2 regions of the Bradyrhizobium sp. CCBAU 65884 genome follow, and region 1 is predicted to be linked to the other one. Evidence: riboswitches for the same ligand, from Rfam matches in the RefSeq annotation. Region 1 holds a riboswitch; the other holds the start of a gene.
What was found. A riboswitch is a leader RNA that binds a small molecule or an ion and turns the genes downstream of it on or off. The one in region 1 is predicted to bind cobalamin.
Positions count from the first base shown of each region.

Region 2: linked by a shared signal. The riboswitch ahead of XI03_RS39960 (TonB-dependent receptor) and the one ahead of XI03_RS02625 (ribonucleoside-diphosphate reductase subunit alpha) in region 1 are both predicted to bind cobalamin.

Region 1 covers NZ_LBJU01000067.1:1,481-6,860, forward strand. Annotated here, with positions in the region: gene XI03_RS02615 (patatin-like phospholipase family protein) at 1-11, opposite strand, end outside; gene XI03_RS40440 (helix-turn-helix domain-containing protein) at 348-620, opposite strand; gene XI03_RS02620 (ribonucleotide-diphosphate reductase subunit beta) at 907-1,980, opposite strand; gene XI03_RS02625 (ribonucleoside-diphosphate reductase subunit alpha) at 1,971-3,806, opposite strand; cobalamin riboswitch at 4,016-4,229, opposite strand; partial or broken gene XI03_RS02630 (hypothetical protein) at 4,250-4,491, opposite strand; partial or broken gene XI03_RS02635 (IS91 family transposase) at 4,982-5,380, opposite strand, start outside.
Region 2 covers NZ_LBJU01000134.1:432,473-437,852, reverse strand. Annotated here, with positions in the region: gene cobF (precorrin-6A synthase (deacetylating)) at 1-362, shown strand, start outside; gene cobT (nicotinate-nucleotide--dimethylbenzimidazole phosphoribosyltransferase) at 373-1,425, shown strand; gene XI03_RS39965 (histidine phosphatase family protein) at 1,418-1,990, opposite strand; cobalamin riboswitch at 2,063-2,264, shown strand; gene XI03_RS39960 (TonB-dependent receptor) at 2,381-4,729, shown strand; gene XI03_RS39955 (PepSY domain-containing protein) at 4,742-5,380, shown strand, end outside.

The DNA of each region.
Region 1 (5,380 bases):
CGTCCCACCATGTGCTTTCTCCCGCTTCTGAAACTCCGAGGGAAGCAAAACCCGAAGATGCCCCATCGCTTATCGCTGCGGGACATGCAAAGTGGTGACCAAATAGGGGCCAGCACATCCGTAGCACTACTCGATGCACCCTAACCTAAGCCTCAGGCCGAGGTTGTATCGTGAAGTTTCTCACAATCGCTGTTGTAGTTGGATGACGCAGCTCACCGCGGAGTGTCCGCGACGATCGACGGCGAGCTCGGCAGTCCCGCACAGGGTCTCACCGAATTCGCGGTGTCGGCGCCTGATAGACAAGTCGCAGGTTCCGCTCACTAGAAATATCATCGGTGAGAGGACAGCTAGGCTGGCCTGATCGCCCTATGTTCGACCCGCCGGAGGCGCGGTCGATCGTCGGGACGCCACCGGATAGGCTCGGTTGCTGGCTTCCCGCGCTTCTTCGACAGCAGTGCCGCAGGGCCTCCGATCCGATAGGCCTTCAGCAGCCGGAATGCCTGCCGCGATGTGACCCGAAGCAGTTGCGCTGCCACTCGCACTGCAATCCGTTCCGCCACAACGTCCCGCAACACATGCACCCGGTCGATCTCAGCCCGGCTCATCGACAGCACCGTCATCCCTCAAAAACCCCAGGTCCCATGCCTTAGACTGAACGCATCTACCCGGGCCGGCAAGGGCCCCTGCCCCGCATTGATGGCGCTTTTGGACGCAGCCAAGGGATTTCAATGATCCTTCGGCTGCTATGAGTCCACGGAACGAGAAGTCCTCTGGTCCCCTGTCGCATTCGAGCGGGTTCGGGTTGTAGAGCCCTCCACATCATAGCCGCTGAAAACAGCCGCCCCCCATCGGCGGCTTACACCACATTCGCCAGCCACCCACAGGCCCTTCATGAATAAAGATGGGCTAGATACGGCCGAAAGCCGCCCACACCCCGTTTTCGCCGTCCCAGCTGCCGCGGCTTGCCGCCTTGGAGTACTCCGTGGCGCGCTGCTCGAAGAAATTGGCGTGCTCGACACCATTGAGAATCTCGACAAGCCACGGCAATGGATGCGCCTTGAGCTGGGTGAATCCGCCCTCCTCGGCCTCGAAGAAGCCGAAGACCGGGGCAATCCGCAGCTGGGTCAGTCGCCAGTCGGCGACATAGCGGACGTAGGCGTGGATCTGCTCAGCTCGCATGCCCTCGATCTTGCCGAGGCCGAAGGCGAGATCGACGAAGTTCTCCTCCAGCTTCACCATGGTCTTGGCGACGTCGACGATGTCGTCACGGACAGCGCGCGTCACCGCGCCGGTTTCGCGGTGCCATTCGTGAAACAGCTTGATGATACCCTCACAATGCAGACTCTCGTCGCGCACTGACCAGCTTACGATCTGTCCCATGCCGTTCATCTTGTTGTGGCGCGGGAAGTTGAGCAGCATGGCGAAGCTCGCGAACAACGCCATGCCTTCGGTGAAGGCGCCGAACATCGCCAAGGTCCGAGCGACATCGGCCACGCTGTCGACGCCGAACTCGTGCATGTAGTCCGCCTTGGCGCGCATCTCGGCATAGCCGCGGAATGCCTCAAACTCGGACTTGGGCATGCCGAGCGTCTTGAGCAGCAGCGCATAGGCGTCGATATGAACCGTCTCCATGTTGCTGAAGGCCGCCATCATCATCTGAACAGTGAGCGGCTGGAAGATCGGGATGTAGCGCTTGAGATAGTTGTCCCCGACCTCGATGTCCGACTGAGTGAAGAAACGAAAGATTTGGGTGAGCAGCGCGCATTCGCTGGCCGTGACGCGGTCCGACGCCCAATCCTTGAGGTCGGCGCCGAGCGGCACCTCCTCGCCCATCCAATGGGTCTGCTGCTGGCGCTTCCAGAACTCGTAAGCCCAGGCGTAGCGATCGACATCATAGGTTCCGGTCGCGTCGAGCAGCCCCACTCGTCCCTTGCCGATCAGCGTACGCGGATCGACGGCCGAAAGATCGATCACTGACATGCAAGGCACTCCTCATAATCAGTACGCTGTGGCTGCGGCGCCGCCACCTTGTCGCTGTCGCCGATCTTGCCAGCGAACGCCGCGCGCGAGATAGACTTTGAGCGGCAGTAGTAGAGGCTTTTCAATCCGCACTGCCATGCCGTCCAGTGCAGCATGTGAAGGTCCCATTTATCGACATCGGCTGGGAGATAGAGGTTGATCGACTGGCTTTGGCAGATGAACGGGGCGCGGTCGGCGGCAAGCTCGACGATCCAGCGCTGGTCGATCTCGAAAGCGGTGCGAAAGATCGCTTTCTCGTGCTCCGACAAGATGTCGAGACGGGCCACCGACCCTTCGTGTGCTATAATCGACTGCCACATCGCCGAAGTGTCGGCGCCCTTCGCCGCAAGCACTTTGGCGAGATGCGGATTACGCACCGAGATGGCGCCGGACAATGTCTTATGGGTGTAGATGTTGGCCGGGATTGGCTCGACGCAGGCGCTGGTGCCGCCGCAGATGATGCTGATCGAGGCGGTCGGCGCGATCGCGATCTTATGGCTGAAACGCGCCATCACGCCGCGTTCCAGGGCATCCGGGCACGGACCACGCTCGCGCGCGAGCGTCACGGATGCCGCGTCGGCGTCGCGACGGATTTTTCGGAACATGTTCAGATTGAACGACTTGGCCATGACACTTTCCATTGGAATGCCCTTGGCCTGCAGGAAAGAGTGGAAGCCCATGACGCCGAGGCCGACGGAGCGCTCACGCAGGGCAGCGTAGCGGGCACGCTTCATGCCGTCCGGCGCCACCGTGATGAAGTGGCTGAGCACGTTGTCGAGGAAGCGCATGACATCCTCGATGAAGGTGGGCTCCTCACTCCACTGGTCCCAGGTCTCGAGGTTGAGCGACGACAGACAGCAGACCGCGGTGCGCTCCTCGTCGCGATGATCGATGCCGGTCGGCAGGGTAATTTCGCTGCACAGGTTGGAGGTCGAGACCTTGAGGCCCAGCTCGCGCTGATGCTTGGGGAGCGCGCGGTTTACGGTGTCGATGAACAAGAGATAAGGCTCGCCAGTCTGGAGCCGGTTCTCAAGGATGCGTTGCCACAGCTGGCGGGCATCGATCTGGCGGACGACCTCGTTAGTCTTCGGGCTCCGTAGAGCGAATGCGGTGCCGGCGCCCACGGCACGCATGAACTCATCGGTGACGTTGACGCCGTGATGCAGGTTGAGGCTCTTTCGGTTGAAGTCGCCGGACGCCTTGCGAATCTCGAGGAACTCCTCGATCTCGGGATGGTGGATATCGAGATAGACCGCCGCCGAGCCGCGCCGCAACGAGCCCTGGCTGATCGCCAGCGTCAGGCCGTCCATGACGTGGATGAACGGGATGATGCCTGAAGTGACGCCGCCCTTCACCTTCTCGCCGATCGAGCGAACATTGCCCCAGTAGGTGCCGATGCCGCCGCCGTTGGAAGCAAGCCAGACGTTCTCGTTCCAGGTACCGACGATGCCTTCGAGCGAGTCCGCCACCGAGTTGAGGAAGCAGGAGATCGGCAGGCCGCGCGTGGTCCCGCCGTTGGAGAGCACCGGTGTGGCCGGCATGAACCATAGCCGGGACATCGCATCATAGAGACGTTGGGCATGCGCAACATCGTCCGCGAAAGCGCAAGACACCCGCCCGAACATGTCCTGGTAAGTTTCGCCGGCGAGCAGATAACGGTCGGTCAGCGTCAGCTTGCCGAACGACGTCAACAAGTCGTCGCGCGACGGATCGAGCGTGAGGTCGGCCGGCTTTGGCGATGGCGCGAGGGGCCACGGCAGCGGAGCCGGCGATGGCGAAAGGGGCACCAGACACGGCTCAGGCGCCGCAGGCTTCGCCTGCGCTAGGCGCGGCCGCACACTCGGTGGCGCGACGAGATGACCACGCTGATCGAAATCGTAAGACGGCGACATCGGCAACCCCGCGATGTTAGGCGCCGGGGCCGCGCGGACGACTTGCGAGGAGAGCTGGCAAATGTGCCCGGCTGCAAGCGCCCCACCGGGGCACCCCGCCCGAGGACTTTCGTTCAGTCGCGGCAGGTCTCCTGGCTCGCGGGTCGCTGGGGCTGTCGGCCTTCCCAGCGCTGTCGCGCCAGTGACCATGATGACAACCGCTCGCCGCTTACAGTTGCGGGGGCAGCCTCGGAATAGCCGTTGCCGGCGCACCGGGTTCCCTCTTAGCTTCCATCCTACGAGATGCGGGAATGGAAGACCGTGACGGGCTACATATAGGCGCCGCTCGCGGAGATTCGTCAAGGCGGCGCCGTCAAGTTAACGAATTGGAGCAGCCCCGAGGTCAAGGTTCGGCGAGCGCTTGTCGTGGAGATCTCGCGCCAAGTCGCAAAGGCTCGCTCGCGCGAAACACGACGGAAGTCGTCAGTGACGGCTCCGAGAGAGAGGATGTGGAAAAGGTTCGCGACCTGAGCATGAACTGACAGAAAAGTTGAGCCTGACGGGACGATTTGAAACGCTTCATGATCCGATCGCGTCGCCTGTTACCCTTGCGGCGTTCGTGGTCTGGACTATCCCTTCACCCGGCGATGTCCGCTGTAAGTGCTTCCCGTCGAGTCTCCACCCCTCGCCCTGGCCGGGGCTTGGCTCGGGGAATTCTTTCGAATTGATTTGAGAATCTTGAGGGTTCTGTGAGGTCGCGGGGCAGGCTTAACCCGCTCGCGCTATCGTAGCGTGCGACCTCATAGAAGCCGGATTGAACGATGCTGCGGAGTTGTGAGCGATATGGCGATAGTGCAGCTGGTCCAACTGCGGAGAAGGCACGGCTGAGGTCGCCGCGCGTCGGCGCGATATTGATCGGACGTGAGCGGCGCCATTGCTCGGGCCGAGAGCGCGATGCCGCGAGCGATTTGCTGTGCTGCGATGCGCGGCCGAATGACTGACGGGTGAGCGGTGACGAGGGCGGCCACGGCGACATCGGACGTTGCCACCGAGAAGGTGATCCCGGAACGGGTGGATGGTGCAGACGCTGGTCATGACGTGTCACAACGAAACGGTTGGTCGCGGGCGCGGGCTCGTGGGATGACGTCGATACGCCGCATGGTGCCGCCGCAATGCGGGCAGACGGGGATCTCGCATTTGACGAGAGGATCATCGCCGGCTTCTTGATCAGTCGGAGCATTGCGAATGTCAAGGAGCTGACGGCAGAGGGCGATTCTATCGTTGCGTTCGCCATTGGCGAGGAAGCCATATTGGCGGATGCGATGAAAGCCGTCCGGCAGGGTGTGCCGGAGAAAGCGCCGCATGAACTCATCGGCATCAAGCGTCATCACTTTGGCTTTACGATTCTGCCGATAGTCCTTCCAAGAAAAGCTCACCTTGCCGTCCGCAAGCGAGATCAGCCGACTGATGGCGATGGCGACGCGATGCGT
Region 2 (5,380 bases), on a different contig from region 1:
CGTTGCCGACGATCGAGGTCGTGCCCGGCATTACCTCGATCCAGGCGCTTTGCGCGGCCCATGCGCTGCCGCTCAACGATATCGGCGAGCCCTTTCTGGTCACGACGGGGCGGCGCTTGCGCGAAGGCAGCTGGCCGCAGGGTGTCGATACCGTGGTGGTGATGCTCGACGGCGGCACGGCGTTTCAATCGCTCGATCCGGGCTTGCAGATCTGGTGGGGCGCCTATCTCGGCATGCCCGACCAGATCGTCATGTCCGGCGTGCTCGCGGAGGTTGGCCCGCGCATCGTCGCGGCGCGGCAGGAAGCGCGCGAGCGGCACGGCTGGATCATGGACAGCTACATTCTCAAGCGCGCACGTTAAGCGAGGCAGCATGCTCCCCGAATGGGTCACCCAGAACTGCCCCGATGTCTCCGCGGCCCATCGCGAGGCGGCGATCGCTCGGCAGGCGCAACTGACAAAACCGACCGGCGCGCTCGGCCGGCTCGAGCAGCTCGCAATCGAGCTTGCGGGCCTGCAGGCGACCGAACAGCCGCGTGCGGCACGGGTGCCGATCATCATCTTCGCCGGCGACCACGGCATCGTCGCGCAGGGCGTATCGGCCTATCCGCAAGCCGTGACTATCGCGATGATGGCGAATTTCGCCGCCGGCGGCGCCGCGATCTCGGTGCTGGCGCGCGAGCTTGGCTCGAGCCTGGAGGTGGTCGACGCCGGCACGCTGGCGCAGGACGAGATGGCAGGAATCGTCACCGACAAGCCGCGCCACGGCACGCGCGATTTCAGCGTCGAAGCCGCTCTCGCACCCGCCGAGCTGGGGTTTGCCTTCGAGGCCGGCCAGCACGCGGTTGCGCGCGCGGCGGCCCATCATCCTGATCTCCTGATCTTCGGCGAGATGGGGATCGGCAACACCACGACCTCGGCGGCAATCGCGGCGGGCCTGCTCGGCATCAGCGCCGAAGAGATTGCGGGGAGCGGCACCGGGATCGATGCGGCGGGGCGCGCGCACAAGGCCCGTGTGATTGATGCTGCGATCGCGCGTCACGGCGTTGGCGGCGCTTCGCCGGAAAAAATCCTATGCGCCGTTGGCGGCCTGGAGATCGCGGCGATCTCAGGTGCGATCATCGCGGCCGCGCAGCGCCGCATCCCTGTATTGATCGATGGCTTCATCGTATCGGTGGCGGCGCTGGCGGCGGCACGTCTCAATCCGTCGTGCCAGCCGTTCCTGCTGCCGTCGCATCAATCGGCGGAGCAAGGGCATCGGCTGGTGCTGCGCGCGCTGAACGTGCAGCCGTTGATCAGCCTCGATCTCCGGCTCGGCGAGGGATCGGGCGCCGCCATCGCGCTGCCGCTGGTGCGCCTCGCCTGCAGCCTCCACAATGGCATGGCGACGTTTGCGCAGGCCAATGTGCCGGATCGTCCTAGCTGATCCGCTGATTGACGGAGACGACGCGCCAGCCGCTCAGGAGGCGATCGATCCGGGTCAGCGACAGCGGATCGACCACGAAGCGCAAGGCCGCCTGCGGCGTCAGGTCCAGCGCGATGCAGAGTGCGGCGCGGATGGTGCCGGAATGCACGACGAGCGTGGCCGATCCGGCTGCGATCCGCGACAGGCCCTGCCGGACACGCGCGACCTGATCCGCAAAGCTCTCGCCGCCCGGCGGTCGTCCGCCAGCTGGATCGCTCCAGAACTGCGCATAGGCCTCACCGCGGGTCGCCTCGAGTTCGTCATGGCGATGGCCGGTCCAGTCACCAAAATCCTGCTCGCGGAATTCACTGACGGGCTCCGGTTCGAGGCCCAGCGCGCGCGCCGTCTCGACCGTACGCCGCGACGGGCTGGCATAGCCGGCGGCATCCGGTGGCAGGTGCCGTCGCACAGCGTCCAGTTGCGCGCGATCGCTGAGATCGGCCGGCGCGTCGGACGCGTGGATCGTACCTGTGACGCCCGCGACGGGCGCGTGCCGTATCAACCAGAGGAAGGTCTCGCCTTCCATGCTCATCTCCAAGGAAGTTGGTCGTTGTGGCCATAACGCCGCAACTGGCACATTGACTCTGTTGTGATGGTAATCCTAGATGCTCGCGACGGTTTCCCCGAGAGGGGATGAAAAGGGAATACGGTGCGGGGACATTGTCCCCAACGCCGTGGCTGCCCCCGCAACTGTGAGCGGATAATCCTTCGTCAGAAGCCACTGGGTCCTCGGTCCCGGGAAGGCGACGAAGTGGTGATGACCCGCGAGCCAGGAGACCTGCCGTCAGCCGTGGTCACACGCGAAGATGTCGGTCGGGGAGTACAGACATTCGGCTTCATCGGACGGCTGAAGGGCCAAAAGGTGAGACCTCGTTCGCTGTGACGTGCCACTGACGTCATACCGAGGCCCGAAACCGTGTCTTCCATCCGTATCGTACGACCGCGAAAATTCCTGCTCGCCTCCGCGGCACTCACATCCTTTGCCGCTCTCGATCCGCCCGCTGCGCTGGCGCAGCAGGCCCGAGAGCCCCTGCCGCCGGTCGAGGTGTCGCCGGCCCAATCCCGCAAGCAGGCCAAGCCTGCCGGCCGGGAGGCGCAGAGCACGCGCCGCGCAGCAGCGCGCAGGCCGGCGACCGCAGCAGCGATGCCGAAGCCTGCCGTGCCGACTGCGGCACCCCCGACGCCGCTCAACAGCAATGCCGTGGCCGAAAGCGCCTCGCGGCTCGGCCTGACGGTGCGCGAGACGCCCGCGACCGTCGAGGTGATCTCCGCGGAGACCATGCGCGAGCAGGGTTATCGCACCGTGTCCGACGTGGCGCAGGGGGCGGTCGGCGTCACCTCCGGCGATAATCCGGCCGAGCCTTCCGCCTTCTCGATGCGCGGTTTCACCAACAGCCAGATCAACACGCTCTACAACGGCATCAAGATCGGTCCGCAGAACATGACCTCGCGGATCATGGACACCGCCAATCTGGAAGCCGTGGAATTCCTGAAGGGCCCGGCATCGCTGATCTCGGGCGAGGGCGCCGCCGGCGGGGCGATCAATTTTGTGACCAAGCAGCCGCACACGGGAGCGATCCGGAACGAAGCTGATTTCTCCTGGGATTCGCTCAGCTCGTTCCGCGCGCATTACGGCTCGGGCGGCAGCACCAATGTGCAGGGCCTCGACTACCGCTTCGACATCAGCCGTTCGGCGCTCAACGGCTTTGCTGACGACACCAATACTAAGATGCTCGATGTGTCGGGCCAGCTCAACTATCGCATCTCGGACAGTCTCAAGATCTGGGGCGCGATCGAGTATCGCGAGGATCGCTCGAAAGCCTATTGGGGCGCGCCGCTGGTGCCGATCGCTTTCAGTGGATCGCACGCGACGACGGGGATCGTCTCCGGCAACTACTTCAACAGGACTGATCTTGGGGCTGTCACGATCGACGACCGCACCTTCAATACCAACTACAACGTCCTCGACAACCGCAACGTCGCGCAGGAGGTGTGGCTGCGCGGCGGTTTCGAGCTGAAGCTGGCGCCGGACCTGACGCTGAAGAGCCAGGCCTATGGTTACGGCGCCGAGCGCAGCTGGTTCAACAACGAGGTCGAAGCGTTCGATTCCACCAACAACCAGGTGTATCGCGAGCGCTTCTATGTCGCGCACAGCCAGCGCCTCGTCGGCAACATCACCGATTTGATCTGGGACACGAATATCGCAGGCTTCGACAACCGGCTGGTCACGACGCTGTCGTCGAGCTATCTCGATTTCGTCAGGCCGGGCGCGGCAAACTTCCCGAACGATTATGTCTCGCTGGTCGATCCCAACCGCGGCTTCTACGGTCTGCTCACGACCAAGCAGCAGACCGCGCGTATCGACAACGAGGCGCTGTCGTTCGAGGACCGGCTGAAGCTGACGCGGACCTTCGCGCTGATCGGCGGCCTGCGCGTCGAGCACATCGGGCTCGATCGCAACTCGACGGATGCCGCCGGCCTGGTGAACGCGGGCTTCCCGTTCACGAAAGACTGGGCGCCGGTGACGGGCCGCATCGGTTACACTTGGGAGGCCGTGCCCGGCCTGACTTTCTTCAGCCAGTACGCGACCGGCGCCGACGTCTCCGCGAACACCAGCTTCCTGTTGTCGCCGACCCAGCCGCTCGACCTGACGACCTCGCGTACCTACGAGACCGGCGTCAAGCACCTGTTCTGGGACAACAGGGCGGAGTGGTCTTTCTCGGCCTACGACATCGTGCGCAAGAACGTCTATGCCGCGGCCGGCGGCATGGCGCTCAACATCGCCGGGCGACAGGAGTCGAAGGGCGTCGAGCTCGCCGCTTCGGTCCGTCCGATCGATCCACTGCGTCTGTGGGGCAACATCGCCTATGTCGACGCCCGCTATGCCGACTACAATTTCGTCGGCGGCTCGTTCTCCGGCAATACGCCGCCGAACGTGCCGCGCATCGTGGCGAATGCGGGTGCATCCTGGCGCTTCTTCACGCCCTGGCCGGTGGAGCTCGGCATCACCGGCCGCCATGTCGGCGACCGCTACAACACCGATGCCAATGTCGTGACGATGAAGGCGTATACCGTCGCCGACGTCTACGCCTTCGTCGATATCCCCAAGACGGTGTTCAATGCGGTCGACCAGGCCCGCCTGACCTTCCGCGTGCGCAACATCACTGATAAGCGCTATGCGATCTGGGGCGATCCGTTCTATCCCGACCAGATCCTCCTCGGTGCGCCGCGCACCTATGAGCTCTCGGCCGCGTTCAAATGGTAGGGCGCTGAACGGATGATGAGCGCGATCGTCGTTACGCATCGCTGGCTCGGGATCGCGTTCTGCCTGCTGTTCGCGATGTGGTTTGCGACGGGGATCGTGATGCACTTCGTTCCGTTTCCGTCGCTGACGGAAGCGGAACGGTTTGCCGGCCTTGCGCCGGTGGATCGTGGAGCGGCGAGGATCCCGGTTGTGGAGGCGGTCGCTGCGAGCGGGGTCGCGGGCGCCGTGCGCGTCCGGCTGATCCAGCGGAGCGATGCAGCGGTCTACATCGTGTCGGGATCATCGCGCGTGCGCGCGGTCCGCGCCTCCGACGGAGGGGATGCGTCGGTCGCGATTGCCGATACCGCGCTTGCCATCGCGCGGGAGCACGGGCGCAATCGCGGGCCCGATGCCGCGCGGGCCGCGGTCGTTGCGCTCTCGGACCATGATCAGTGGAGCGTGCCGAACGGCTTCGATCGCCACCGGCCGCTGTTTCGTGTGGCGTTCGGCGATGCCGCCGGAACGGAAGTCTATGTCTCGTCGTCCACCGGCGAGATCGTCCTGGACACGAGGCGGCGCGAGCGGGGCTGGAATTGGGCCGGCAGTGTGCTGCACTGGATTTACCCGACGGTCCTGAGAAGCAATTGGTCGCTGTGGGATCGCGTCGTCTGG